Regions from separate parts of the Arthrobacter sp. NPDC093125 genome, predicted to be linked through region 1. Evidence: riboswitches for the same ligand, from Rfam matches in the RefSeq annotation. Region 1 holds a riboswitch; the other holds the start of a gene.
The links. Region 1 has a riboswitch for glycine ahead of gcvP (aminomethyl-transferring glycine dehydrogenase). Riboswitches for the same ligand answer to the same signal wherever they lie in the genome.
Positions count from the first base shown of each region.

Region 2: it holds a riboswitch for glycine, as region 1 does, so the genes downstream of both, gcvP (aminomethyl-transferring glycine dehydrogenase) here and gcvP (aminomethyl-transferring glycine dehydrogenase) in region 1, are expected to answer to the same signal.

Region 1 covers NZ_JBIVOQ010000019.1:14,697-29,575, forward strand. Annotated here, with positions in the region: gene ACIP9X_RS20730 (L-serine ammonia-lyase) at 13-1,425, opposite strand; gene glyA (serine hydroxymethyltransferase) at 1,537-2,838, opposite strand; gene gcvH (glycine cleavage system protein GcvH) at 2,868-3,251, opposite strand; gene gcvT (glycine cleavage system aminomethyltransferase GcvT) at 3,330-4,451, opposite strand; gene gcvP (aminomethyl-transferring glycine dehydrogenase) at 4,461-7,313, opposite strand; glycine riboswitch at 7,463-7,563, opposite strand; glycine riboswitch at 7,893-7,991, shown strand; gene ACIP9X_RS20755 (amino acid permease) at 8,140-9,630, shown strand; gene purU (formyltetrahydrofolate deformylase) at 9,627-10,538, shown strand; gene ACIP9X_RS20765 (methylenetetrahydrofolate reductase) at 10,637-11,497, shown strand; gene ACIP9X_RS20770 (hypothetical protein) at 11,507-11,992, opposite strand; gene ACIP9X_RS20775 (hypothetical protein) at 12,321-12,863, opposite strand; gene ACIP9X_RS20780 (hypothetical protein) at 13,244-13,771, shown strand; gene ACIP9X_RS20785 (DUF4389 domain-containing protein) at 13,768-14,879, shown strand, end outside.
Region 2 covers NZ_JBIVOQ010000006.1:246,189-261,067, forward strand. Annotated here, with positions in the region: gene gcvP (aminomethyl-transferring glycine dehydrogenase) at 1-1,988, opposite strand, end outside; glycine riboswitch at 2,186-2,284, opposite strand; gene ACIP9X_RS14005 (TetR/AcrR family transcriptional regulator) at 2,429-2,968, opposite strand; gene ACIP9X_RS14010 (MFS transporter) at 3,085-4,626, shown strand; gene ACIP9X_RS14015 (Dps family protein) at 4,733-5,212, opposite strand; gene ACIP9X_RS14020 (hypothetical protein) at 5,423-5,620, shown strand; gene ACIP9X_RS14025 (agmatine/peptidylarginine deiminase) at 5,617-6,675, shown strand; gene ACIP9X_RS14030 (APC family permease) at 6,672-8,231, shown strand; gene ACIP9X_RS14035 (hypothetical protein) at 8,339-8,890, opposite strand; gene ACIP9X_RS14040 (DUF4193 domain-containing protein) at 9,240-9,542, opposite strand; gene ACIP9X_RS14045 (hypothetical protein) at 9,748-10,095, shown strand; gene katG (catalase/peroxidase HPI) at 10,181-12,475, opposite strand; gene ACIP9X_RS14055 (oxygenase MpaB family protein) at 12,705-13,586, shown strand; tRNA gene ACIP9X_RS14060 (tRNA-Thr) at 13,655-13,728, opposite strand; gene ACIP9X_RS14065 (DsbA family protein) at 13,886-14,776, opposite strand.

The DNA.
Region 1 (14,879 bases):
GGCGGGCTTCGGCTAGCACGCGACGACGTTGACGGCGAGGCCGCCCATGGCGGTTTCCTTGTATTTGGAGCTCATGTCCTTGCCGGTCTCGCGCATGGTGATGATGACCTCGTCCAGGGAGACGCGGTGGGTGCCGTCACCCCAGAGCGCCATTTTCGCGGCGTTGATGGCCTTCGCCGCGGCGATCGCGTTCCGCTCGATGCAGGGCACCTGCACCAGGCCCCCGATCGGGTCACAGGTCAGGCCCAGGTTGTGCTCCATCGCGATCTCCGCGGCGTTCTCCACCTGCGCCGGGGACCCGCCCATCACCTCGGCCAGGCCCGCGGCGGCCATCGACGACGCCGACCCGACCTCGCCCTGGCACCCGACCTCCGCACCCGAAATGGACGCCTGCTCCTTGTACAGCACCCCGACCGCGCCGGCCGCGAGCAGGAACCGCACCACCACATCATCCCGGTCGGCCTGGCTGGCCCGGTCCATGCCCGGGGCATAATGCAGCGCGTAGTACAGCACCGCAGGAATGATCCCGGCCGCCCCGTTCGTCGGGGCCGTCACCACCCGCCCGCCCGAGGCGTTCTCCTCGTTCACCGCCAACGCGACCAGGTTCACCCACTCCTGCCAGTACATCGGGTCCCGGCCCTTGTCCTCCTTCAGCAGCCGCTCATGCCAGTCCGGAGCCCGGCGGCGGACCTTCAGCCCGCCCGGCAGCAGCCCCTCCCGCTGCAGGCTGGCCTGCACACAGGCCTCCATCACCGCGTAAATGTGCAGCAGCCCCGCCCGGATCTCCTCCTCGGACCGGGAGGCACGCTCATTGAGAAACATGATCTCGCTGATCGAGAGCCCCAGGGCCCGGCAGTGCTCCAGCAGCTCCACCGCGGTCCGGAACGGCAGCGGCAGCTCCTTCTTGGACTCCTCCAGCTCCTGCTGCGCCGCGTCCTCCTCACCCTCCCGGACAATGAACCCGCCACCGACGGAGAAGAACGTCGCCTTATGGATTTCGTCCCCGGCCGCGTCGGAGACGGTAAACGTCATCCCGTTCGTGTGCCGGGGCAGCACCGTCAGCGGCCGCAGCACCATATCCTCCACCCCATACGGCAACGGCACCCCGCCCCCGTCACCCGCGCCCGCCAGGCGCAGCGTCCCGGTCTCCGCGATCGACGCCAGCCGGGACTCCACCTCCTCCGGCAGGATCAGCTCAGGATGAAAGCCCTCCAACCCCAACAGGATCGCCGTCATCGTCCCGTGCCCGTGCCCCGTCGCGGCCAACGACCCATACAGATCCACCCGCAACGACGCCACCCGCTCCAGCACGCCCGAAGCCCTCAGCTCCTCCGCGAACACCGCAGCAGCCCGCATCGGCCCCACAGTATGCGAACTCGACGGGCCAATCCCGATTGAGAAAAGGTCAAAGACACCAACAGCCATGCGCTTGGTTCCTAACTAGATGATTGTTGTGGTCGGGTTTGGGGCGGTGCGGCCCCCTCCGGGGGCCGCACCATGGTGACGTACGCGGCCCCAACGGGCCAAAAGAGGCAGTTAGCCGAGGTTGGTCATGCCCGGGTAGAGCGGGTGCGCGGCGGCGAGAGCCTCGACGCGGGCGCGCAGGCCCGAAAGGTCGGCACCGGCGTCGGCGGTCAAAGCCTCGGCGATGATGTCCGCGACCTCTGCGAACGCGGCTTCGCCGAAGCCGCGAGTGGCGAGCGCCGGGGTGCCGATGCGGAGCCCGGAGGTGACCATCGGCGGGCGCGGATCAAACGGCACGGCGTTGCGGTTGACCGTGATGTCGATCGAGGCGAGGCGGTCCTCGGCCTGCTGGCCGTCGAGCTCACAGTGGCGGAGGTCCACGAGGACGAGGTGCACGTCGGTTCCGCCGGAGACCACGGAGATGCCCTTGGCGGTGACGTCCGGCTGGACCAGGCGTTCGGCCAGGATCCGGGCGCCGGCGAGCACGCGCTCCTGGCGCTCCTTGAACTCTGCCGAGGCCGCGATCTTGAATGCCACGGCTTTGCCGGCGATGACATGCTCCAGCGGTCCGCCCTGCTGGCCGGGGAACACGGCCGAGTTGATCTTCTTGGCGATGTCGGCGTCGTTGGTCAGGATGATCCCGCCGCGCGGACCGGCAAGGGTCTTGTGCGTGGTGGAGGTGGTGACGTGCGCGTGCGGCACGGGGGACGGGTGCAGCCCCGCAGCAACCAGACCGGCGAAGTGCGCCATGTCCACCATCAGGTACGCACCGACCGATTCGGCGATGCGGCGGAACTCGGCGAAGTCGAGCTGGCGGGCGTAGGCGGACCAGCCGGCAACGATCAGCTGCGGCTTGTGCTCCTGGGCCAGGCGCTCCACCTCGGCCATGTCGATCCGGTGGTCCTCCTCGCGGACCTGGTACGGGATCACGTTGTAGAGGCGGCCGGAGAAGTTGATCCGCATGCCGTGCGTCAGGTGCCCCCCGTGGGCCAGGTTCAGGCCCATGATGGTGTCCCCCGGCTTGATCAGCGCATGCATCACCGAGGCATTGGCCTGGGCGCCCGAGTGCGGCTGGACGTTGGCGAATTGGGCACCGAACAGGGCCTTCACCCGGTCGATTGCAAGCTGCTCGACGACGTCCACGTGCTCGCAGCCGCCGTAGTAGCGCTTGCCCGGGTAACCCTCGGCATACTTGTTCGTCAGCACCGAACCCTGTGCCTGCATCACGGCGGCAGCGGTGTGGTTCTCGGACGCGATCATCTCCAGGCCGTCGCGCTGGCGGGTGAGTTCGGCGTCGATCTTCGCCGCGATCTCCGGATCCAGCTCGCTAAGCTCAGCGTTGAGGCTGGGGGAGACGACCTGCTGGAAGGCCATTGTCTCTATGCCTGCGGCACGGGCGGCGCTCACAGCTCGCCGCCGTTCTTGGACGCGTATTCCTCGGCCGAGAGCAGTGGGCCCTCGGACTCGACGGCAACCTTGAAGAGCCATCCTGCACCGTACGGGTCGTTGTTGATGACCGCCGGATCGGAAACAACAGCGTCGTTGATTTCTGTGATCTCGCCCGTCACCGGGGAGTACAGGTCAGAGACCGACTTGGTGGACTCCACCTCGCCGCAGGTCTCCCCGGCGGTGACAGCGGAGCCAACCTCGGGAAGGTCCACGTAAACAATGTCACCGAGGGCATCAGTGGCAACAGCCGAAATACCGATGGTCGCCGGTCCGGATCCGTCAGCAGCAACCCATTCGTGCTCAGCGGAGTACTTCAGTTCAGAAACAACTTTGCTCATGTGATCTTTTCCTTTTACGTTCGAAATCGTGTGGTTGCGTACAGGGCTGCTGAGCGCATGCCCCGATTGGCCTAACAGCTACTTGGCGCGCTTGTAGAACGGGAGGGCCACCACTTCGAAAGCTTCCGCTTTGCCGCGGAGGTCTACCTCCAGGACGGTGCCGATTTCGGAGAGGGCGACGTCGACATAGGCCATAGCGACCGGGTAGCCCAAGGTGGGGCTGGGCTGGCCGGAGGTCACTTCGCCGACGACGTTGCCGTCCTTGAGTACGGGGTAGTGGCCGCGGGCGGCGCGGCGGCCCAAGCCCTTGAGGCCAACGAGCTTGCGGCCCGAGGTGGAACCGGCTCCGGCTTCCTTTTTGGCGGCCAGAGCGGCCTTTCCGACGAAGTCGCCTTCCTTGGAGAGTGCGACGACGGGACCCAGGCCGGCAGCGAACGGGTCGCCTTCGAGCGACAGTTCGTTGCCGTACAGCGGCATGCCTGCTTCGAGGCGGAGCGAGTCGCGGCAGGCCAGGCCGGCCGGGATGAGCCCGTGCGCAGCGCCCAGGTCCAGCAGCGCTTCCCACAAACCGGGGGCATCGGCATTGGGCACGTAGATCTCGAAGCCGTCTTCGCCGGTGTAGCCGGTGCGGGCCAACAGCAGGGTCTGGCCATTGATTTCCACCTCCACCGCAGCGTAGTACTTAAGGCCGGTGACCAGCTCGTGCTGCCCGGCCGGGACCAGGCCCAACAGGATGGCCTCGGCGTTGGGTCCCTGGACAGCGATCAGGGAGGTCTCGGCGGAGACATCGTCCACGACGACGTCGAATCCTGCTGCCCGCTCGGCCAAAGCTGCGGCGACCGTGACGGCGTTGCCCGCGTTCGGCACCACAAGATACTTTTCATCGCTCCGGCGGTACGAAATCAGGTCGTCGATGATGCCGCCGTCCTCGTTGCAGATCAGCGAGTACTTGGCCTTGCCGACGGCAATCGAAGACAGTTTTCCGGCCAGTGCGTAGTCCAGGAACGCTCCGGCGTCCGGCCCGGTCACCCAGACTTCACCCATGTGGGAAAGGTCGAAGAGGCCGGCGGACTTGCGGACGGCGTGGTGCTCGGCCAGCTCAGAGGTGTATTTGAGCGGCATCTGCCAGCCACCGAAGTCGGTGAAGGAGGCGCCGGCCTTTTTGTGCTCGTCATAGAGTGCGGTGTAGTTCTCAGTCATGGGAAGTCCTTAGTTTTCGAATGCTTCGATTGGCGGGCAGGAGCAGACCAGGTTCCGGTCGCCGGCTGCGCCGTCGATGCGGCCCACGGGCGGGAAGTACTTGTCCTGCTTGAGCGAGGACACCGGGAAGGCGGCCTGCTCGCGCGAGTAGGAGCTGTCCCAGTCAGAACTTACGACGGCGGCAGCGGTGTGCGGTGCGTTGCGGAGCGGACTGTTCTCCACGGTGAAGTCGCCGGCAGCGACCTGTTCGATCTCGGCGTGGATAGTGATCATTGCGTCGATGAAACGGTCGATCTCGGCCAGGTCCTCGGACTCGGTCGGCTCCACCATCAGGGTCCCGGCCACCGGGAACGCCAGGGTGGGGGCGTGGAAACCGTAGTCGATCAGGCGCTTGGCCACGTCCTCGGCGGTGACGCCGGTCCGTGCGGTGAGTTCGCGCAGGTCCAGGATGCACTCGTGGGCCACGAGGCCGCCCTCACCGGTGTAGAGCACCGGGAAGAACTCGTTCAGGCGGGAGGCGACGTAGTTTGCGGCGAGCAGCGCGGACTTGGTGGCCTCGGTCAGGCCCTCGCCGCCCATGAGCTTTACATAGGCCCAGGAAATCGGCAGCACACCGGCGGAGCCGTAGCGCGAAGCACTGATCGCAACGCCGTGACCGGCCTCGTGTGCTGCCTTGTTCGCGTCACCGGGCATGAACGGCGCCAGGTGGGCCTTGGCCGCGACCGGGCCAACGCCGGGTCCCCCGCCGCCGTGCGGGATGCAGAAGGTCTTGTGCAGGTTCAGGTGGGACACGTCCCCGCCGAACTTGCCCGGCTGCGCCAGCCCGACCAGGGCGTTCAGGTTCGCACCGTCAACGTAGACCTGGCCCCCGGCGGCATGAACTGCGTCGCAGACCTCGCGGACGTCGGCGTCGTACACGCCATGGGTGGAGGGGTAGGTGATCATGATGCAGGACAGCGCGTCCTTGTTGGCCTCGATCTTGGCGTACAGGTCCGCGTGGTCGATGGTGCCGTCGGCGGCGGTGGCCACCACGACGACCTTCATCCCGGCCAGCACGGCGGAGGCAGCGTTCGTGCCGTGCGCCGAGGCAGGGATCAGGCAGATGTTCCGCTGCCCCTCCCCGCGGGAGCGGTGGTAGCCGCGGATCGCCAGCAGGCCCGCCAGTTCGCCCTGGGAGCCGGCGTTGGGCTGGATGGAGACCTGGTCGTAGCCGGTGATCTCGGTCAGCTGCGCCTCCAGGTCCGCGATCAGCTCACGCCAGCCCTCGGTCTGGGAATCCGGCGCGAACGGGTGGATCGAGGCGAATTCCGGCCACGAGATCGCTTCCATCTCGGCGGTAGCGTTCAGCTTCATGGTGCACGAGCCCAGCGGAATCATGGTGCGGTCCAGTGCCAGGTCCCGGTCCGAAAGCCTGCGGATGTAGCGCAGCAGCTGCGTCTCGGAGCGGTGCGTGTTGAACACCGGGTGCTGCAGGTAACCGGAGGTGCGGAGGACAGACTCGGGCAGGTCAAAGCCTGCTGCGTCACGCACGGGACCGGCACCAAAGGCGACGGCAACGGCGGACAGTGTCGCCGCCGTCGTCGTTTCATCAACGGAGACGCCCACAGTGTCCTCGTCGATGAGGCGCAGGTTGATGCCGCGGGCTTCCGCTGCCGTGATGACCTTCCGGGCCTTGCCCGGGACGCGCACGGTGAGGGTGTCGAAGAAGGACTCGGCGACCAGTTCGCGGCCGGCTGTTTTCAGTGCGGCTGCCAAAACACGCGTGTTGTTGTGGACCGTTTCGGCAATCGCCTTCAGGCCGTCGGGGCCATGGTAGACGGCGTAGAAGGAGGACACGATGGCCAACAGCGCCTGCGCGGTGCAGATGTTGGAGGTGGCCTTCTCGCGCCGGATGTGCTGCTCGCGGGTCTGCAGTGCCAGCCGGTAAGCGGTGGCGCCGGCGTTGTCCTTGGAGACGCCGACGATGCGGCCGGGGAGTGTGCGCTCCATGCCGGTCCGCACGGCCATGTAGGCGGCGTGCGGTCCGCCGAAGAACAGGGGCACGCCGAGGCGCTGGGTGGAACCGACGGCGATGTCCGCGCCCTGCTCGCCCGGAGGCGTGATCAGGGTCAGCGCGAGGAGATCGGCAGCAACGGTGACGAGCGCGCCCCGTTCCTTGGCGGCGGCGATCACGGCTGACTGGTCCCAGACCCGGCCGGAAACGCCCGGCTGCTGCAGGACGACGCCGTTGATGTCGCCGTCGGGCAGTCCCTTGGACAGATCGGCGACCTCGACCTCGAAGCCGAGCGCCTCGGCGCGGCCCAGCACGATGGCGATGGTCTGGGGAAGGCAATCGGCGTCCAGGACCGTCTTGCCGTCCTTGGCGTCCTTATTTTTGTTGGCCCTGCGCATCAGCAGCACCGCTTCAGCCACGGCGGTGGCTTCATCGAGCAGCGAGGCGTTGGCCACGGGCAGGGCGGTCAGGTCCTGGACCATAGTCTGGAAGTTCAGCAGCGCCTCGAGGCGGCCCTGGGAAATTTCGGGCTGGTACGGCGTGTAGGCCGTGTACCAGGCCGGGGACTCCAGGATGTTGCGGCGGATCACCGGCGGCGTCACGGTGTCGTAGTAGCCCTGCCCGATCATCTGGACCGCAGTCTTGTTCTTCGCTGCCAGCCGGCGGAGCTCAGCGAGGACCTCGACCTCGCTGAGCGCGGCGGTGAGCTGCAGGGGGTTCTCTTGGCGGATGGAGGCCGGAACGGCGGTTTCAACGAGGCCATCGACCGTGTCGTAGCCGATGCTCTTGAGCATGATGTCGACGTCAGCCTGGCGCCGGGCACCGATATGCCGGTCAGCGAAAGTTGACGGAAGCGATTGAATCGTCATGAGGAACTCCAGGTCTGGCCGGCCTGAGGGGCACGGCATGGGTTGGGTTCCTCCCCGCTCTGTATTGGACCTGAGAGATTCCGCGGACATGGTCTTCCGCTTGCACCGTCGGTGAGCCAGGACGTTGCCTGACTACTTTCCAGAGTTGCCTCGCCGCAGCGGTACTTGGGCCTGAGAGATTCCTGGGGAGGATTTGCTCCTACGGCGCCTGCCCGGTGAATGACTGGGAGGACTCTCCCGCCACGGCTCGAAAGGCTATAAAAATGTGGGTGATTCGGCTCACAACTTACAGGAAAACTCCTTGCAGGCCAAATTGGGGCCGCGGCGCCGGTTCTTCAAGCGCTCGTTGTGAAGGCAGCCAGGGCGCCTGAACCAGGGCGCCTGAAAAGGGGTCGGTTTGACTTTTGCGCGTGACCAAGACCACACTGAACCGGTGGCTCGCGGGGCTCGAACCGGCTCAGCTAATCTTGGGCGGTACGCCCCCAGACAGCCCGATCTGCGAGATTTGAGATGGTGACGGCAGAGCCAGCCACCATCGCACGCATGATTCTTATCCCCTACACAACTGAAAAATGCTTACGACCTGCGGCGGGAGAGTCCTGCCGGTACATTCAGCAGGGCGCCGTAGGAGCAAATCCTCCCCAGGAAACTCTCAGGCCCCCGTACCGCCGCGGCGAGGCAACTCTGGAAAGCAGCCGGGCTGGTACCGGCTCACCGACGGTGCAAGCGGAAGACCATGTCCGCGGAATCTCTCAGGTCCAAGACAGAGCGGGGAGGAACCGAATCCTTGTGGCAATCGGATGCCACTTGAACGATGGAGTTCCTTATGACGATTCATCCCCCTGCTTCCTCGACCGGCGAGGCTCCCCGCCTCGAGCGGCAGCTGAGCAACCGGCACATCCAGCTGATCGCAATCGGCGGTGCCATCGGCACGGGCCTGTTCATGGGCTCCGGCAAGACCATCTCGGCTGCCGGTCCGTCCGTCATCTTCGTCTACATGATCATCGGCTTCATGCTTTTCTTCGTCATGCGCGCCATGGGCGAGCTGCTGTTGAGCAACCTGAACTACAAGTCCTTCAGCGACTTCGCCGCTGACCTGCTGGGCCCATGGGCCGGGTTCTTTACCGGATGGACGTACTGGTTCTGCTGGGTGATCACAGGAATTGCCGATGTGATTGCCATCGCGGGGTACTCCCGGGAACTCTGGCCCGGACTGCCGCTCTGGATCCCGGGCCTGGCCACAGTCGCCATCCTGCTGCTGCTGAATCTCACCACTGTCAAGGCATTCGGTGAAACAGAGTTCTGGTTCGCCCTCATCAAAATCATCGCCATCGCTGCCCTGATCATCGTGGGCATGTTCATGATCTTCAGCGGGTTCCAGAGCGACGCCGGCACGGCCAGCTTCACCAACCTGTGGAGCCACGGGGGCTTCTTCCCCAACGAATTCATGGGCTTCGTGGCCGGTTTCCAGATCGCCGTGTTCGCCTTCGTGGGTATCGAGCTCGTGGGCACAACGGCCGCCGAAGCGAAGAACCCGGAGAGGAACCTTCCCAAGGCCATCAACTCCATTCCGATTCGCGTGCTGCTCTTCTACGTGGGCGCCCTGATCATCCTGATGTCCGTCACGCCCTGGACCCAGTTCGCCGCCGGGCACAGCCCCTTCATCGCCATGTTCTCGCTGGCCGGACTCGGAGCCGCTGCCACGGTGGTAAACCTCGTGGTACTGAGCTCGGCAATGTCCTCCGCCAACTCCGGCATCTACTCGACCTCGCGGATGGTCTTCGGCCTGGCCGAGGAAGGGGACGCGCCCGCTGTCTTCAGCAGCCTGTCCCGCCGTAAGGTGCCCCAGAATGCACTGTTCCTTTCCTGCGTGCTGCTGCTCTCGGGTGTAGTGCTGATGTACGCCGGGCAGGATATCGGCAAGGCGTTCGACATGGTCACCACCGTCTCTGCCGTGTGCTTCGTATTCGTCTGGTCGATCATTCTCGCCAGCTACATCGCATTCCGACGCCGGCGCCCGCACCTGCACGCCGCCTCGAAGTTCAAGATGCCAGGCGGCATCCCGATGGTCTGGGTGGTCTTCGGATTCTTCGCCTTCGTGCTTTGGGCGCTCACCACCCAGCCGGACACCCTGGTTGCATTGCTGGTGACACCGGTCTGGTTCCTCATGCTCGGTGCGGCATGGCTCGTCCTGCGCCGCCGGCCGGCCCACCTGGCCCGTTTTGCCGCCTTCCAGGACGCTTTGCGAGCGGAGGAGATTGCCGCCCGCGAGCAGTCCGGCCGCCTGCTGCAGGAGAAAGAGAGCATCAAGGGATGATCGGGACCAAGCCGACACCGGCTTCCATCGCTCAAGTGCCTGACTCACGCGGGTCCGGCGGGGAGTTTGTACTCACGTTCCGCTGCACGGATTCGCTGGGCATCGTCCAGGCCGTCTCGGAATTCCTGCTGAGGCACGAATGCTACATCGTCGACATCAAGCAGTTCGGGGACCGGAGCGAGGGGCACTTCTTCATGCGGGTGCACTTCACGTCGACAGCCGGCACCGCAACCAGCGAGCAACTGCGCCAGGATTTCACGCCGTTGGCTGAGGAGTGGCGCATGGACTGGCGCCTGGAGCGCCACGGCCGCAAGCAGCGCATCCTGGTGATGGTGTCCAAGTACGAGCACTGCCTTAACGATCTGCTGGTACGCGCCCGCAGCGGTGAGCTGCCCGTTGAGATAGCGGCGGTGGTGTCCAACCACGGAGACCTGGAAGGTCTTGCCGCCTGGCACGGGATCCCGTTTCAACACATTCCCGTCAGTCCTGAAACCAAGCCCGAAGCGGAAGCCCGCCTCCTCGAGCTGGTGGACGCCTACGACGTCGAACTGGTGGTCCTCGCCCGCTACATGCAGGTTCTCAGCGATTCCCTGACGGCCCGGCTTGCGGGGAAGGCCATCAACATCCACCATTCCTTCCTGCCCAGCTTCAAGGGTGCCAAACCGTACCATCAGGCTTATGAGCGCGGCGTGAAGACAGTCGGAGCCACGGCCCACTACGTCAATTCAGAACTTGATGAGGGCCCGATCATCGCTCAGCAGGTCATCGAAGTCGACCACACCTACACTCCCTCCGATCTCGTGACCGTGGGCAAGGACGCCGAGTGCAAGGCACTGACGAACGCTGTGCGGTGGCATGCTGAGGGAAGAATCATTCTTTCCGGGAACCGGACGGTCATCCTTCGCTGACACGTCTTCTGATGCGGGGCCGCTGCAACAGGCGGTCCCGCATCAGAGACCAACCCGTGCCGTGCGCCGTTAGGGCCGGCCAAATTTGGAGTTTCCTCATGACGATTCAATCTCTTCCCTCACGCCATGCCGGCCCTGAGGCCGCCCATTCAGCATCCGGAGCCCGGACGCAGCTTTCCGCGCGGCTGGAGATCATCCCTACGGACGGCATCGTCTCCAAGGTCCAGGCCCACGTTCCCGCCGGGTCCACGCTGACCGTGACCTGCCTTGCGCATCACGGCGTCAGGGCCACAATGGAGGCGTCAGTCCAGCTTGGCCGCCGCGGCTACAACGTGATCCCGCATCTCGCCGCCAGGAGCCTGGAAAGCCGGGCGCAGCTGGAGGGGATCCTTCGTGACTGTGAAGCCTCCGGCATCACGGAAGTCTTCGCCATCGGGGGCGACGCCCCGCATGCCGCCGGCCCCTACAACAACAGCGGCCGGCTCATGGAGGACATCGCGGACATGACCGGCGGCAATTTCGCCGTCGGTGTCGCCGGATACCCGGAAGGGCATCCACGCCACAACGAGCTGCATATGCTCGATGCCCTGCTGGAGAAACAGCATCTGGCGTCGAACGTGGTGACGCAAATGTGCTTTTCGGCCCAGAGGATCAGCTGGTACGCCGAATTGCTGCGGCGCGAAGGCGTCGACCTTCCGATCTGGGCGGGAGTGGCCGGAACAGTCCCACGCGCGAAGCTCATCGCGCTTGCCACAAAAATAGGGGTTGGCCCGTCCCTGAAGTTCCTGAACCGCAAGGGGCCGCTCGCCCGCAGGCTCCTGAACGCAAGCAGCTATTCTTCCCAGTCCCTTATCGCCGAGCTCTCCGCCGCCCGGCCGGCCCTGGCAGGCATCCACCTGTACAGCTTCAACAACATTGCAGGGCATTCCGCAACACTCGGAACGGACTCGGCAGACTAAGCCGTTGGTTCACTCCGGAATCTCCAGCCGGAAGCCGCAGCGGCAGCCGAGTATCTGGATGGGCAGTAAAACCCTGCGCAGCCGGCCGGGAGAAGGGCCGTTGCTGAACCAGTAATGAAGGGCCTGGAATTCGTGGCCCGTTGGTTCCATCGGGCGTCCGCAGTGGATGTACTCGTCACCGAAGATGAGGAGGTCAGGGGTCCAGAGCACTTGCCGCAGAGCAGCGGTGACGTCACCCATATAGGCGGTGTGTTCATGAAAGCGCAGGCAGTCCATGCAGGTGTAGGAGACCGTGACCAGGTCGCCGTCGCCGGCAGCCAATGCCGTTATCGCACGGATGGCCAGGTTGTGCTCGGTGCCGCATTCTTCGCAGCGGAGGCGGTGCGGCTTGGGCTGCCGGCGATCTCCCGGCCTGTGGCCGCTGGGCGTGAAGGACATGCTACGCTGCACAAACAAGGCGGGACGCTGGCCGGCGGCTTTCGGCCCGTCGGTCATATGGGGAGTGTGTGGCGCCGGGGCCCGCTGTTCTGGCCGCCGATGCATTCTGGAAAAACTGTTGCTGCGATGAGGCCATGGGTGGCGCTTTCCGCGAGGTGCATCTTTGCCGCCGTTTTGCTGCAGCGGCCGTAGTCCCGGCCATGCACTTGGCCTATCGGAGTTCTAACTCCGTCGAAGGAGAAATTTAACTCTACGACGGGCAACACCGGGTGTACAGGCGCGCGGTCAGTGAGCGCTACCGGCTCAGGGCGGGTCATCCTGCTGCATGCCGGCACAGTCCGGCGGCGTTTGGGCACGGGACTAGTCACCGCCCGTGCCTATTTTGTTACGGCGCGGGAACCATCCAAAAACCCGCCACAGCAGCAGCCCCCGGGTCGGTGGTCATGCGATTGCCCTGGGCGAAGACGGGACCTGCTTCAAGGGCGACTTTGAGGCTCGCTTTGGCTCCGCACTCCATGGGCAGCGTGTGCTCCGTCCCTCCCCTGTGATCGGGCTGAGTGATGGAGAGCGATGCGGAGGACACCCCGATGCAGGCGGCGGTAACCGTATACGTTCCCTTTGGTATTCCTGCCAGGGACCCACGGAACCCGCTGCCGCTTATTCCGCCTGAGCTGGCAAACACGAGGTTGCCCGGCTTCGACCCCAGCAGGACTTCCAGTTGGGACTGATTTCTTGCCTGGGCTTCGGCAAGGCCAGGGTCGGCGGTTGGTGGGGGAGGGGGTGCAGTCCGGGAAGCACTTGGAGGCTCCGTCACCGGAACAGGACTGTTATCCGCGTACTCGCACCCGCTGATGGCCATCCCGGCACCAGCCATGACCAGCAGCAGCACGGTGCCCGCGACCGGACGTTCTCCCCCAAGAGTTGCCATCCCGAAATCCTACAAGGCGGCACCGGACCCGGTCGCCTCGGACCGGCCCCGGGATAGTGGCAGGCGGGACAGGCAGAGGCTACGACACCGGATGCATTCGGTGTCGAGTGAGCTAGGGGCGGACCGCCCCGGCAACAATTCAGGCCCCCTCTTCCCAGCAAGGGCGCAATCGTGCATTCTGGACACGGACGCGGTTCCGACTAAGAAGTCGGGGGAGGGGCCGCGGTTCGTGGCTGACCGGTCTCGCCATAGTTGGGGAATCGCGTGGCTGCCCGGGCCGTTTCCCGCCGGGCAGCAGGAAATGGGGATCCAGCCGTTATGCACAGCACCCTCAATACTCAGGCCGACCTTCCGCCGCAACCGGCCGGGGTGTGACGGCCGTGGACCGTACAGTCATCCAGCACCGGCTCAAAATCCACGTCCACATCGATGACCATCTGCAGACCGCCAGCATCGAGGTGCGCGGCACCCTGACGGTCGCCAACCTGCGCGCTCTGTACGTTATCGCGCGCAGGACCAGTGCGCTCCTGCCCGGGCGGGAAATCGTCGTTGACCTCACCCATGCCCGGGCTGCAACCGAAGCCGTCAACGTTCTCCACGACCCGGTCCAGCTCAACAATCTCGCCATCACGTCCGGCAACAAGGGGCTGCTGTGCCCGCTGCGGATCCTGGATCCGCCGCACTCGCATGGCAGCCACACCAGCGGCGGCCACGCACCCGCGGCCGCTGACCACTCGCGCAAGAACCCGCCGCTCAAAGGTGGGCGCCTCAAAGGTGAGCTGCTCAAGGGTGAGCTGCTCAAGGGTGAGCTGCTCAAAGGTGAGCCGCTCCAAGCCCAGCCCGTGAAGGGCGAGCAGACCAGAAAGCGCTCCAAGACGCGGCTGCACGAGAGCCAGGAGACGGTGTGAAAACCGGCCGCATCGTGATGCTCGTCCTCGGCACGCTCCTGGGACTGCTGGGCCTGGGGTTCGTGGCCGCCGCTGCCGGAACCGGCTGGCTTCACTTCCAGCAGCGCGACGAAGGCTTCTTCACCTCGTCAACAGAGCGTTTTGAAACCAGCTCCAACGCCATCACCTCGTTGGGGCTGGACGTCATGGTAGGCCAGCGCCTGCCGGACTTCATCCCCTCCGACAGCGCAGGCAGCATCCTCGTCCGCGGCGAGTCCGCCACAGCGGGCAAGGACCTTTTCCTCGGAGTCGCACCGCAGCAGGAAGTTTCGCGGTACCTCGAGGGCGCCAGGCGTTCGGAGATCACGGAGCTTGACCTCCGGCCCTTCCGGGTCGAGTACCGCGAGGTCCCCGGCACCAGAACCCTCGCCCGCCCCGGAGCCCAGACCTTCTGGACGGCAACCGCCACAGGTCCCGGCGCGCAGGAACTCCGGTGGGACCTGCAGCCCGGCAACTGGGCCATCGTGGTGATGAACGCCGACGGCAGCGCTCCCATCGCCGCCGACCTGCAGGGAGGAATCCGCTCCGACCTGCTCTGGCCTCTCTTCCTGGGTCTGCTGCTGGCCGGGATCGTGCTGCTTGCCGTCGGCGTCCCGCTGATTGTCGCGGCGGCCAGGGGCCTGGGCCGGCACGGCCCCCCGCCCGAGCGCCCGACGACGGCGGGACCTCCCTCCGTCGTCCCGGGTGCCAGTGCATCCCCCTATTACGCCAGCCCCGCAGGCGGCAGCCCCGCAGGCGGCAGCCCCGGCGGCGGCGGGGCCGGCCCACCGCCCCCGCCGCCCGCCGTCGGCCTCTTCTCCAACGCGCCGTACCCGGCCCGCCTCGACGGATACCTGGACCCCGCGCTGTCCCGCTGGATGTGGCTGGTCAAGTGGTTCCTGGCCATTCCGCACTTCATCGTGCTGTTCTTCCTGTGGTTCGCCCTGATTGTTACTTCCATTGTGGCGTGGTTCGCCATCCTCTTCACAGCCCGGTATCCGCGCTCGCTGTTTAACTTCAATGTGGGGGTCCTGAGGTGGAGCTGGCGGGTGTCCTTCTACGCGTTCTCCGCCATCGGTACGGACCGCTA
Region 2 (14,879 bases), on a different contig from region 1:
GCATGAACTGCGTCGCAGACCTCGCGGACGTCGGCGTCGTACACCCCGTGGGTGGAGGGGTAGGTGATCATGATGCAGGACAGCGCGTCCTTGTTGGCCTCGATCTTGGCGTACAGGTCCGCGTGGTCGATGGTGCCGTCGGCGGCGGTGGCCACCACGACGACCTTCATCCCGGCCAGCACGGCGGAGGCAGCGTTCGTGCCGTGCGCCGAGGCAGGGATCAGGCAGATGTTCCGCTGCCCCTCCCCGCGGGAGCGGTGGTAGCCGCGGATCGCCAGCAGGCCCGCCAGTTCGCCCTGGGAGCCGGCGTTGGGCTGGATGGAGACCTGGTCGTAGCCGGTGATCTCGGTCAGCTGCGCCTCCAGGTCCGCGATCAGCTCACGCCAGCCCTCGGTCTGGGAATCCGGCGCGAACGGGTGGATCGAGGCGAACTCCGGCCACGAGATCGCTTCCATCTCGGCGGTAGCGTTCAGCTTCATCGTGCACGAGCCCAGCGGAATCATGGTGCGGTCCAGCGCCAGATCCCGGTCCGAAAGCCTGCGGATGTAGCGCAGCAGCTGCGTCTCGGAGCGGTGCGTGTTGAACACCGGGTGCTGCAGGTATGCGGAGGAACGTTCAACGGCGGCGTCAAGAGCGAAACTGCCCGAGGCTCCCACTGCCGTGGCGCCGAAGGCGGCCAGAACGTCCGCCACGATGGCCGGCGTCGTAGTTTCGTCGGTGGAGATGCCGACGGTGTCGGCGTCAATCACACGGAGGTTGATGCCCTTCTCTTCCGCTGCGGCGATGATGCCGGCGGCCTTGCCCGGAACGGACACGGTCACGGTGTCGAAGAAGCTGGTGTGCAGGACCTCGAGCCCGGCCGCCTTGAGTGAGGCCGCGAGAATCTTGGCGTGGCTGTGCGCGGTCTCGGCGATCGCCTTTAGGCCCTCCGGTCCGTGGTAGACGGCGTACATCGAGGCGACGATGGCCAGCAGCGCCTGAGCGGTGCAGATGTTGGAGGTCGCCTTTTCACGGCGGATGTGCTGCTCGCGGGTCTGCAGTGCGAGGCGGTACGCCGGTACTCCGGCAGAGTCCTTGGAGACGCCCACCAGGCGGCCGGGCAGGGAGCGCTCAAGGCCCTTCTGCACGGCCATGTAGGCGGCGTGGGGTCCGCCGTAGAACAGCGGCACACCCAGGCGCTGCGCGGAGCCGACGGCGATGTCCGCGCCCTGCTCGCCGGGAGGGGTGATGAGGGTCAGTGCCAGCAGATCAGCGGAGACCGTGACCAGCGCGCCACGTTCCTTGGCGGCGGCAATGATGCCGGAGTGGTCGAACACCCGGCCGGACACGCCGGGCTGCTGGAGCACGACGCCGTTGATGTTGCCGTCGGGCAATCCCTTGGACAGATCCGCGACCTCCACCTCGAAGCCGAGCGCCTCGGCGCGGCCCTTGACGATGGCAATGGTCTGCGGCAGGCAGTCCGCGTCCAGGACAGTCTTGCCGTCGCGGGCCTGCTTGTTCTTGTTGGCCCGCCGCATCAGCAGCACGGCTTCAGCCACGGCGGTGGCTTCATCCAGCAGCGAGGCGTTGGCGATCGGCAGGCCGACGAGGTCCTGGACCATGGTCTGGAAGTTCAGCAGCGCCTCAAGGCGGCCCTGGGAAATTTCGGGCTGGTAGGGCGTGTACGCCGTGTACCAGGCGGGGGACTCCAGGATGTTGCGGCGGATCACCGGCGGCGTCACTGTGTCGTAGTAGCCCTGGCCGATCATCTGCACAGCGGTCTTGTTCTTGGCGGCCAGCTTCCGAAGTTCGGCGAGCGCTTCAACCTCGCTCAACGCAGCAGAGAGTTCCAGAGCAGTGTCCTGCCGGATGTCCTTGGGAACGGCGGTATCAACCAGGGCATTAACGGTGTCGAAGCCGACAGCCTTGAGCATGGTGTCAACGTCGGCTGCACGGCGGGCTCCGATATGCCGGTCAACGAAGGAGGCGGAGGCTGAATGTACGGTCAAAGGAACTCCATTACTCAGGCGGCGCAGGGTACGCCACAGTGATTCGGGTTCCTCCCCGCTCTGTATTGGACCTGAGAGTTTCCGCGGCGCGCACATCGTTCGCAGCTCCGCTTGCACCGTCGGTGAGCACAGCGTGTCCTGAGTTGTCCGGTGCTCCCGGGGCTCATGGCGGACAGCTTGCTACTTTCCAGAGTTGCCTCGCCGCGGCGGTACATGGGCCTGTGAGATTCCTGGGGAGGGTTTGCTCCTACGGCGCCTGCTTGTACCTACTTGCAGGACTCTCCCGCCGCAGATCAAAGGCATATTCAGTTAGCGGTGGCATCAGCCACACCGGCTATTCTCCTACGTCCCGGACCCGTCCGCAAACTGCAACGGCGGCGTCCGGGCCCCACCTGCCGGGCCCCGCGCAGCGAAGGATTTCGCCCCTGAGCAGGCATCCCTCAGCCCCGGAGCCGCGCCAGCGCGGACAGCAGGCTTTCGACGTCGGCAGCCGTCTCCGCAGCCGTCGCGGCGGGACCGATCGAGAGCATTGCATTGAAGTACAGGCCGTCCCCCATATATAGGACCGCCTTGGCAAGGTCCGGACCCACGTCCTTGGCGATCTCATCCAGCCAGCGCTGCTGGATGCGGGCGAACCGGCGCCGGGTCTCCTCATGGGCGACCTCCGCCAGACGCGTGCTGGCCACGATGGCGCGGTCCAACGGGGTGTCAGCCCAGACGGAGGACTTGATGAAGTAAGCCGCCGCCCCTTCAGGCGCGGTGGACATGGCCTGCGCATCGGCTTCGGCATACTCATCCAGGCGGTCCAGGAGGACGCCGATCAGCGCTTCCTTGTTCGGGAAATGGTAGAGCAGCCCGCCCTTGGAAACACCCGCGCGCCCGGCGACGGCGTCCAGAGTGGCGGCGCGTTCTCCAACTTCGATGAGAAGGGCCTCAAAGGCGTCGAGGACGGCGCTGCGGGCTACGGGTTTTCTTGCCATGGCTCCAATCATGCCCGTTGAAGGAAGTGTGGCTGTAACTATACCGTCCAGACGGTATAGTTATAGTCATGACGACGTCGATAAAGTTCCGGCAGCGCCAGCCCGCCGGCGAAGGAATGAGGCAGCTTCCGCACCGCACGGCCCGGGGGCCCAAAGGCGGAGTGCGCGACTGGCTTGCCCTGGGCCTGCTGATGTTCCCCGTCCTGCTCGTGGCCGTGGACAACACCGCCCTGACGTTTGCCCTCCCGGCGATTGCCCGCAGCCTCGACCCCTCCGGCGTGCAGCTCCTGTGGATTGTGGATGCTTACGCGCTTGTCCTTGCAGGGCTGCTGGTGGCGATGGGAAGCCTGGGCGACAGGATCGGGCGCCGGCGGCTGCTCCTCATCGGCACAACGGGGTTCACGGCAGTCTCGGCTGCCACCGCGTTCGCCCCGAGTGCCGAGTGGTTGATTGCCGGACGTGCCGGACTGGGCCTCTTTGGCGCCATGCTGATGCCGTCCACGCTCTCACTGATCCGCAATATCTTCCCGGACCCCAACCGCCGGCGGCTGGCCGTTGCCATCTGGGCGGCGGGCTTCTCGGGCGGAGCCGCCCTTGGCCCCATTTTCGGCGGATGGCTGGTGGAGCACTTCTGGTGGGGTGCCGTGCTGCTGGTTGCCGTTCCGATTATGGTGCCGCTGCTGCTGTTCGGCCCCTTCTTCATCCCGGAATCCAGGGATCCGAACCCCGGCCGCCCCGATACCCTCAGCATCCTGCTTTCGATGCTGACGATGGTGCCGGCCGTCTACGGGATCAAGGAGCTTGCAACAGAGGGCCCCGGAACGGCGCCGCTCGCCATCATTGCGTTTGGCACACTCATGGGCTGGGCTTTTGTCCGGCGGCAGCAGCGCCTGGCATCTCCCCTGCTGGACCTGTCGCTTTTCAGGAACCCCGTCTTCAGCACTGCCATCACCGCCAACGTCCTGGCACTGTTCTCCTATAACGGCTTCATCCTGTTTTTGGCCCAGCACCTGCAGCTACTGGAGGGCATGTCCCCTTCGGCATCGGGAACCGCCATGCTTCCCGCCCTTGCCGCGATGGTGATGGCCGGGCTGCTCGTGGTGCCGCTGGTGCGGAAGGTGCGCCCCGGGTTCGTGGTGGCCGGCGGCCTGTCGCTCAGCGCCGCGGGCTACGGGCTCGTGACCCTCGGCGACCATTCCTCCGGCCCCGGGCTGCTGCTGGGCGCGCTGCTCCTGCTGGCCGTGGGCGTGGGCGCGGCCGAGACCATCTCCAACGACCTGATCCTCGGGGCTGTCCCCCCGGCCAGGTCGGGGGCCGCCGCAGCGATCTCCGAGACGGGCTATGAGGTGGGCTCCCTGCTCGGGACAGCGGTCCTGGGGTCCATCCTCACCGCCTCGTACCAGGGGCAGCTGGTGCTGCCTGCAGCTGTAACGGCGGCAGCACCGGCCGAAGCCCTGGCCGGGACGCGGGAAACGCTCGCGGGAGCGGTCGAGCTGGCCGGGACACTGCCCGCCCCGCTGGCCGAAGCTCTCGCAGCGGCTGCCCGCGCGGCGTTCGACTCAGGCGTCCACATCACTGCGGCGATTGCACTGGTACTGATGGCCGCAGCGGCCGTCCTGTCCGCCGTCGTTCTGCGCAGGGTGCCGCGGGCGCGGTGAGCAGCCCCAACGGTGGCCGTCCCGGCGGACGCGCTGGCACAAAAACAGCCCCGGAACTGGTTCCGGGGCTGTTTTGCTCTGTGGCCGAGGGCCGCAGCAGGTGGAGCTACTTGTCGTCAGGCTGCGTGACGCTGGCGGTGGGCTTCATGTTCTCGGCGCTCAGCATCCAGGCGAACTGCTCCAGCTTCTCAATGAAGGTGTGGAGCAGGTCGGCGGTGGTGGGATCTTCCTCATCCACCTCGTCATGGACCTTGCGCATGGTCCCCACGGCGGCTTCCAAGGCAGCAACAATCCGGACGGCCGCATCCTTGGTGCTGATGAGGCCTTCGGGGAACTGGGCCAGGCTGGTGGACTTGGCCACCGTTTCGCTGCGGCCGTCAGGAAGGGCATGGAGCGCCCGCATCCGCTCCGCGGTGTCGTCAGCGAAGGCCCTGGCTGCGTCGACGATCTCGTCAAGCTGCAGGTGGAGGTCCCGGAAGTTGGTCCCCACGATGTTCCAGTGCGCCTGCTTGCCCTGGAGATGCAACTCGATCAGGTCCGCGAGCACGGCCTGCATGTTGTTGGTCAGGGTCGGTGAAGCTTTCATTCGTCCTCCTCGATTGGTCCAGCAGTTCTGACGCTACCGCAGCCCGCAACCGGGGCGGCAGGAGCGAAGCCCAATTTCACAATCAGCTTACTTATTATTTCTAGTCATAAATGATCAGCATTCAAATAAGCCTTGCCAGTACCGACTGCAGTGTGCATACTAAATGAACGTCATTCATTTAGTGACGGTCGTCTCAATGGAGTAATCATCATGATTGAAATCACCAGGCTCATTGCCCCCGACTCCCCCACCGGGACAGCGCCGTCCACGCGGCCGGCCCTGCGGACCGGGGTTATCCAGCACCGCTGGCAAAGCAACGCCGCAGCCGCCCGCGCCGAACTGAACGACGGCATCGAACACGCCGCCCCCTTAGGCGAGCTGGCACCGCTGGTCGAGGTGAACGCATGAGCACCTGGCGCATGCCGGCCGAAACGGCGCCGCAGGAGCGGCTCTGGATGGCGTTTCCCACCGGCGGCTACACCTTGGGCGAGACGGCAGAAGAGGCGCACACTGCGCGTTCAGTGTGGGCCGCCGTCGCAAACGCTGCCGTTGAATTTGAGCCGGTTACGGTAATGGTGGCCCCCGACGACGTCGAGACAGCCAGGCGCTACCTGGCGCCCGCCGTCGAGGTGCTTGCAGCGGAACTGAACGATGCCTGGATGCGGGACATCGGCCCGACTTTCGTGCTGGACGGCCGCGGCACGCTGGGCGCGGTGGACTGGGTCTTCAACGGCTGGGGCGCGCAGGAGTGGGCCCGCTGGGATAAGGATGCCCTCATCGCAGCCGAGGTGACGGGACGCGCAGGCGCAGATCACCTGGTGTCCGGGCTGGTGAACGAAGGCGGCGGCATTCAGGTGGACGGCGAGGGCACTGTGCTGGTGACCGAAACCGTCCAGCTCGATCCCGGACGCAATCCCGGCCTGGGCAAGGCCGACATTGAAGCGGAGCTGGCCCGGACTCTCGGCGCTACCCACGTGATCTGGCTGCCCCGTGGCCTGACGCGTGACTCAGAAAAGTTCGGCACCCGGGGTCATGTGGACCTCGTTGCCGCCATCCCTTCTCCCGGCACGCTCCTAGTCCATGCTCAGCAGAACCCAGCGCACCCTGACTACGACCTCAGCCGGGAGCTCATCAGTTTCCTGTCCTCCACCCGGGATGCCGCCGGACGGGAATGGAACATCATCGAGGTTCCCGCCCCCGAGACGCTGACAGACCCCGAGGGCTTCGTGGACTACAGCTACATCAACCACGTTGTGGTGAACGGCGGAGTCCTTGCCTGCACGTTCTCCGACCCCAATGACGAGAAAGCCCTGCGCATTCTCGCCGACGCCTATCCCGGCCGCCGTGTGGTGGGCATTGACGCGCGCGAGCTCTTCGCCCGCGGCGGGGGAATCCACTGCATCACCCAGCAGCAGCCCGCTGCCCCCTGGTCCGGGCTGCATCCCAGAAAGGGTACGTCATGAGCCAAACCACCCGCCCAACCACCGCGCCGGCCGGAAGCGCCGCCGGCACAGCCAGTCCCTCACACAGCATTACCACCAAGGGACTGAAGGGCGGGCAGCTGGGTCTCCTCGCCGTCGTCGTTCTTGGTATTTCGACGATTGCGCCGGCGTACACGCTGACCAGCGCCCTCGGTCCCACCGTCGCCGAGGCAGGGCTGCAGCTTCCGGTCATTTTCCTCATCGGCTTCATCCCGATGATCCTGGTGTCCCTTGCCTACCGGGAGCTGAACACCGATTCGCCTGACAGCGGCACCACCTTCACGTGGGTGACCAAGGCCTTCGGCCCCTGGGTCGGCTGGATGGGCGGCTGGGGCCTGCTGGCCGCCAACATCATCGTGCTGTCCAACCTGGCGGCTGTGGCCGTGGACTTCTTCTATCTCTTCCTCGCACAGCTGACAGGCACTCCCGAACTGGCCGATCTCGCCGCCAACAAGCTCCTCAACGTGGCAACCTGCTTCGTTTTTGTGGCGCTGGCGGTCTGGGTGAGCTACCGCGGGCTGCACAGCACAAAGATCGTGCAGTACGGCCTGGTGGGCTTCCAGCTGCTTGTGCTGGCACTGTTCGTGGGCCTCGCCTTTGCGAACTGGTCCTCGTCCGAAACCTCCATCCCGTTCAGCTGGGAGTGGTTCGATGTAACCAAAATCGAGACGTTCGGCCAGATAGCGGCCGGCATCTCGCTGTCCATCTTCGTGTACTGGGGCTGGGACGTGTGCCTCACCGTGAACGAGGAAACCTCCAACGGCAAGAAAACCGCCGGCCTCGCAGGCACCGTGACCGCCGTCGTCGTCCTTGGCATCTATCTCCTGATCACCATCGCCACCATGATGTTCGCCGGCGTCGGCACCACGGGGATCGGCCTCAACAACGAGGAAAATCACGCCAACATCTTCACGGCGCTGGCTTCGCCCATCATGGGTCCGTTCGCCATCCTGATGTCACTGGCAGTCCTGTCCAGCTCGGCGGCCTCGCTCCAGTCCACGTTCACGTCGCCGTCACGCAGCCTGCTGGCGATGGCGCACTACGGCGCACTGCCACAGCCCTTCAGCCGCATGAGCGGGAAGTTCGCGACGCCGGGCTTCGCCATCATCGCCTCCGGCCTCCTTTCGGCCGGGTTCTACGCCGTGATGCATGTTGTCAGCGAGAACGTCCTCAATGACACTATCCTCGCCCTGGGCCTCATGATCTGTTTCTACTACGGGCTGACGGCTTTCGCGTGCGTCTGGTACTTCCGCAGCACCCTCTTCAGCAGCGTCCGCAACTTCCTGCTGCGGCTGGTTTGCCCCCTGCTGGGCGGCCTGGGCCTCCTGGTGGTCTTCCTGCAGACGGCCGCGGACAGCTGGGCTCCGGAATTCGGCAGCGGTTCGGAAATCTTCGGTGTGGGCCTGGTGTTCGTGCTCGGCGTCGGCATCCTGGCACTGGGCGCTGTGTTCATGCTGGTGATGTCGCGTCTGCGGCCCGGGTTCTTCCGTGGTGAGACGATCCGTAAGGACACTCCTGCGCTGGTGGTTCCCGAGTAGGCGTTACCGCGCGCCTTACTGCACGTGTTTCGCACGACGCAGGCAAAGCGGCGCCCCGCCTCCTCCCTGGAGCGGGGCGCCGCTTGTTTAAGTGGCTTTGCTGGCCGTCACCAATGGTGGGCGACGTCGATCACGAGCCTGGAGCCGTTGCCGGGACCGGCAAGGGTAAAGACCTTGAAGGGAAGCCGGGCGCGGACGCCGAGTCCCAGCGTGGTGTAACCCTCGAAGCTGCCCGCCCAGGCAACCTGCCGGAACGTCTGGTACTTCGAAACGTTGGTCACCTCGGAGCGGTTGGCCGGCACGAAGGTGGCCTTGCCCGTGGCGCTGTCATAGCTGGGCGAGTGGGCGGTGACCTGCAGGAATGCACCGCCCCTCAGCTTGATGGGAAGTCCGGAGCCGTCCTGTACAACCTTCGAGACGTAGCGGACGTTGTAGCCGGTTGCCTTGCCCTTGACGTCGATGACCAGGCGGTCGAAGCAGTAGTGCTGCCCCGAGCGCACATTGGTTACCGATGCGGCGCTCATGGTCTGGTTGGCCTTGGCCAGCGAGCCCCAGACCAAACCGCAGTAGGAAGTGGTTGCGGAGGCGGACCCCGGAACCAGCAGGCCCAGCCCGAGAGCCACAATGATGGCTGTCAGCCAGGCGCTTAGTTTTTTCATGTAGCACCCCTTTCGGGTGTGAGTGATTGGATAACTCCAGCGTAGGAGCGCCAAAAGCCCGAGACGAGGGATGTTTCCGGTTCTTCGTGCAACCGTTAAACCGCCGGGAAACCGATCACGGGACCGTAATTCCGGGGCGGTTTTTGGGGACGTCGAGAGGCGTTCGTAGCCCTTTCTCTACATCGCTGTTACCGCCGGTAACGGCCAATATCGCGGCGGTACGGCTCAAACGCACTGCGGGCACAGAAAAGCGAGACGCCGGCGTCCCTGTCGGGTTGCGGGCGTCTCGCTTTGCCGTGCTACTGGGGCGCGCCGCAAGATGGGCGCAGGGCCTCCGCCCGGGGCTGTATCAGCCTTCGCAGTCGCGGCAGTACTTCATGCCGTTCTTTTCACGCGCGACCTGGGACCGGTGGCGCACCAGAAAGCAGGAGGAGCAGGTAAATTCGTCGGACTGCTCCGGAACAACAATGACCGTCAGTTCTTCGTTGGAGAGATCCGCTCCCGGAAGGTCGATGCCCTCGGCCGTATCGTTCTCATCCACGTCAATAACCGCGGTCTGCGCGCCGCCGCCGCGGGACGCCTGAAGGGCCTCCAACGATTCGGAGGGATTCTCTTCTTCTGTCTTGCGTGGGGCGTCGTAATCGGTAGCCATAACGTGTTCACTTTCGTTGCTGCGCAGCGCCATTTCAGGCACCTCAGTGAAGCAGTTTAGGTCATAGGGCGCAAAAGGGAAGACTAGTGTGGCCAAGCCGACAATCCGGGCCCCGTCGGGCTGATCCGCCCGGGGGCTGGCGGCTCGCCGTCGTCCGTTTTAGCCTGAACGAAAAGTCCACTTTTCTCGGGCAGGGAGGCACCTCATGGCAACCAGACTCAACCGCAAGGCCCTCGACAACGCCCGAGCACTGGTGAAAAAGGGAAAGGTCGAGCGGGACATCCGCGACGACTGGAGCGAACACGCCCCCTCGACCGACGAGGAAAACTCGTTCATCGACAAGCAGGGCTTTGAGGAGTTCTCGAAGTGGCACCTCGGCATTGACCGGGAACAGTCGGACGGCACCAAGGGCAGCGTCAGTTTCCCGTTCGGTGACTTCAAGAAAGTGCACCGCTGCGCCATCATTTCGCTGGAAAGCCGTGCAGCGCAGTACGACCACGAGGATATCGCCAAGGCGGCTAAGGACCTGCTGGAGCAGATCGACGGCGACTAAGGCCCTCCGTGGTTCAGCCGCTTCCGGCGGGTGAGCCACTTGCTCCGGGGCCGGCCGCATCTGCAGCCGGCCCCGGACGCTTCGGTCAGCGCAGGTCGAACCGGTCGAGCTCCATGACCTTCGCCCAGGCCGCCACGAAGTCGTTGACGAATTTCTCCCTGGCGTCCTCACTCGCGTAGACCTCCGCAAGCGCGCGGAGCTGCGAGTTGGAGCCGACGACCAGGTCAACGGGGGTGGCGGTCCACTTCAGCTCGCCGGTGGCGACGTCGCTGATCTCGTAGACGTTCTCCTCCGCCTCCGATGCCTTCCACCGGGTGCCCGGGGAGAGCAGGTTGACGAAGAAGTCGTTCGTCAGGACCTGGGGCCTGTCGGTGAGGACGCCGTGGGCGGAACCGCCGACGTTGGCGCCCAGTGCACGCATGCCACCGATAAGCACCGTCAGCTCCGGCGCGGAGAGGTCCAGCAGGTAGGCCTTGTCGAGCAGGAGGGTCTCGGGCTGGAGCTTCTCGCCGGGGCGGACGTAGTTGCGGAACCCGTCCGCCCGGGGCTGCAGGTACTGGATCGCCTCGACGTCGGTCTCGTCTTGGGAGGCGTCGGTCCGGCCCGGAGTGAAGGGCACCGTGACGGCGAAGCCGGCGTCCCTCGCGGCCTTCTCTACGGCCGCGCAGCCGCCGAGGACGATCAGGTCCGCCAGCGAGACCTTCTTGCCACCGTTCTGGCCGCTGTTGAACTGTTGCTGCACCGCCTCGACCGCCTGCAGCGCAGCCGCCAGCCGCTCGGGCTCGTTGACCTCCCAGCCGCGCTGGGGCTCCAGTCGGATGCGCGCGCCGTTGGCGCCGCCGCGCTTGTCGGTCTTGCGGAAGGTGGAAGCCGAGGCCCACGCCGTGGTGACGAGCTGGGAGACGGAGAGGCCTGAGTCCAGGAGCTGGGATTTGAGCGCGGCGATGTCCTGCTGGTCGATCAGCCCGTGGTCCACGGCCGGTACGGGGTCCTGCCAGAGCTGCGGCTCCGGGACCCAGGGGCCGAGCATGTGCGGGCCCACCGGACCCATGTCACGGTGCAGCAGCTTGTACCAGGCCTTGGCGAATGCCAGCGCGAACTCGTCCGGGTTCTCCAGGAAGCGTCGCCCGATTTTCTCGTAGATCGGGTCGAAGCGCAGGGACAGGTCGGTCGTGAGCATGGTCGGGCGGTGCTTCTTCTCCGGGTCGTGCGCGTCCGGGATGATCTCCGGGGCATCCTTGGCGACCCACTGGTGAGCACCGGCCGGGCTCTTGGTGAGCTCCCACTCGTACTCGAACAGAATCTCCAGGAAGCGGTTGCTCCACTCCGTCGGCCGATCGGTCCAGGTGACCTCGAGCCCGGAGGTGATCGTGTCGCCGGCCTTGCCGCTGCCATAGGTGCTGAGCCAGCCCAGGCCCTGCGCCTCGAGGTCGGCAGCCTCCGGCTCGGGGCCGACGTGCGCGTCGGCGTCACCGGCGCCGTGGGTCTTGCCGAAGGTGTGGCCGCCGGCGATCAGGGCGAAGGTCTCCTCGTCGTTCATCGCCATCCGTTTGAAGGTCTCGCGAATGAACGACGCAGCGAGCTTGGGATCCGGGTTGCCCATCGGGCCCTCGGGGTTGACGTAGATCAGGCCCATCTCGGTGGAGCCGACCTCCTCCGCCATGGAGCCCTCGCCGATGTAGCGCTCGTCGCCCAGCCAGGTGTCCTCCGGTCCCCAGAAGATCTGCTCGGGCTCCCACACGTCCTCACGGCCGAAGGCGAACCCAAAGGTCTTGAAGCCCATGGACTCCAGGGCGACGTTGCCCGCGAGGACCAGCAGGTCCGCCCACGAGATCTTCTGGCCGTACTTCTGCTTCACCGGCCACAGCAGCCGGCGGGCCTTGTCCAGGTTGGCGTTGTCCGGCCAGCTGTTCAGCGGGGCGAAGCGCTGGCTGCCTTCACCCGCGCCGCCGCGGCCGTCGTGGACCCGGTAGGTGCCGGCAGCGTGCCAGCTCAGCCGGATCATCAGGCCGCCATAGTGCCCGAAGTCCGCCGGCCACCAGTCCTGCGACGTGGTCAGGACCTTGATAATGTCCTGCTTCAGCGCCTCGACGTCGAGCTTCTGGAACTCCTCCCGGTAGCTGAAGCCGGGGGCGAGCGGGTTGCCTGCCGGATGGTTCGCATGGAGCACCGAGAGGTCGATCTGGTTCGGCCACCAGTCCGCGTTCGTCCGGGGCCGGTGGGCCTTGGGCTGCGGCGAGTCGATCGCCGGGTTCTCGCTCTCGCTGCCGTGCGAGGTCACGCTGTCATGGGCGACCGGACACCCACCCTCAACCTTGCGGTCCAGACCTTGGGCGCTTCCCGGAGTGGGGACAGGGGGATGGTCCTGGCGATCGGTCATGTGCTTCCTTCCATAGGCCGAGGCCGCGGTCGGACTCGGGCAGCCGGTCTAACCCTCCTATCTGACCATGAGCGGACGGCGCGAGGACAGCCCCCTCCGCTTCGCAGACCCGTTTGCGGTAACTCCTCGAATCTCCCTGCGGCCCGTCCTACGATGGAGGGACATCGTCGTCGTGAACCTCTCGGTTGGCGTTTTAAGGTGTTCGTCTCCGCCATGGAGGTCCCCTACCATGCGTCTTCATCCATCTCTCGTGCAGAGCCTGGGCCGGCAAGCAGCCAGGGATCCGGAGGACTGGGAGCAGACCTTCAGACAGATGGCCCTTTTCGACCTTGCCGAGGACATGAAGCTCGGTTTCCTCCTCGCGTACTACCGGAATTTCGCCATTCCATCCGGTTCAGACACTCTTGTCACAAACGGGGAAATCCCTGCCCGTCCCTTGAAGCGTTCCTTTGACACTGCCATCGTCATCTATGAACTCATCGCAAACGGACTGGATTCCGGGCGCGGCCGGCAGATGACAGCTTTGCTGAACCGCGTTCACCGCCACGTTCCCGGCAGCGATGAAGATTACCTGTATGTCCTGATGACGCTCCTGGTTGTCCCCATGCGGTGGACTCAACGCCACGGCTGGCGGAAACCCACCCAGACCGAAAGAGACGCCGCAATCCGTTTTTTCACGGAACTGGGCTCCAGGATGCACATCTCCAACATCCCTGCCACCTTCGATGAGGCCGAGGTCTTCTTCGACGACTACGAAAGCCGGAGAGTCGGCCCCAGCCCGGCGGGCCGGGCACTCATGAAGGCAACGGTAGAGGTGTTTCAAAGCATGCAGCCGCGGGTGCTCCACCCGCTGACAAGGCTCATGATCGGCACAATGCTCGACGACGCGCGGCTCACCGAAGCGCTCGGACTCCCCCGGAGCACATGGTGGTCACGGGTCGTGCTTGATGCCGGATTGGCAGTTCGCAACGAGATCCGTCGCCATACTCCCTTGCGCGCAGAACCAAGCTTCAGGTCCGGTCAGCCGCTTACCCCGGTTTATCCCCACGGCTATCAGCTGGCCGACGTCGGCCCGCTCAATGTCATGAGCGCGAGACACCGGAGCAATTGAGTCCAGGGGCCTAAAGTGCAAAAGGCCCCGAACTGCGGAAGTAAAACCGCACTTCAGGGCCTTCTCGGAGCCCCCTGTCGGATTCGAACCGACGACCCCCGCTTTACAAGAGCGGTGCTCTGGCCAACTGAGCTAAGGAGGCACACCCGTCAGGGTGGGCGCCATGTGGCGCTAGTCAAGATTAGCCCAAGGACTGCCCGCAGGTAAAAACGGCGGCGGCCCGCCTCCCGGTCCGATCCGGGGTGCGGGCCGCCGCCGCTGAAGCTGCTGCATAGGCTGCCCCTAAGGCTGCTGCAGGACTAGGCCTTGGCCTTGATGGCCGCGTCGAGGAAGGCCGGGAATTCGGTCTGTGCACTGTCTCCCTTGCCCCACTGCTTGCCGTCCACGAGGACGGTCGGGGTGCCGGCGACGCCAATGGCAGCCGCTTCCTGGGTGGTGTACTTCACCCAGGGACGGTAGCGCTTTTCTTCGATGCAGGTGTCGATGCTCTTGGCGCCGATGTCCGTGGCGAGCTTCTTCAGCTCGTCGTCGGAGAGTCCGGGGCCGCCTTCGGCCGGCTGGTTGGCGAACAGGGTATCCACAAACTCCGCGTACTTCTCGGGGGACTCATTTACGACGCAGGCGGCGGCGTTGGCTGCACGGGAGGAGTAGTTGGTGGTGGAACGGCTGTCCAGGAAGCCCAGAGCGCGGTACTCCACGGTGATCTTGCCTTCGTCGCGGAGGGACGTAAGGGTCTCGTTGAACTGCGCCTCGAAGTTCTTGCAGGCGGGGCAGATGAAGTCGATGTAGAGGACAACCTTGACCGGCTTGCCGGCCTCAGCTTCCGCGCCGGGCGCCGCGATGGTCGCAGGCGCCGACGCCGCGGGCTCTGGCAGGTCTGCCACGTTCACCGTCGCGGACTCGGTCTTGGCCACCTCGGTGCCCTTCAGCAGGGTGACGCCGCCGTGGACGTTTCCGTTGGCCGGCGTGGGGCCCTGGTCCGCCACCGGGGCGTTGTTCTGCAGGCTCGTGCTGACGACGAGGCCCACCACAACGAGGATGGCCACCACCGCGGCCACGATTCCCCAGCCGATCAGCAACTTGTTCCGCTTGTCCTTCTTCTGCTGCGCTTCACGGATCTGGCGGGCTTTGTCGCGGGCCTCTGCTGTGCGCTCAGCTTTGGACTTGCGGGCTTCGTTTGCGGGGCTCATTAGTTCCTCGTGTCGATCGGACAGGTGCGGACCACCAGGGGCAACTCTCCCAGTTTAGGGGGAAAGCCCGGAGCTTGCGCCTTCAAGTATTCCTTCAGTCTGC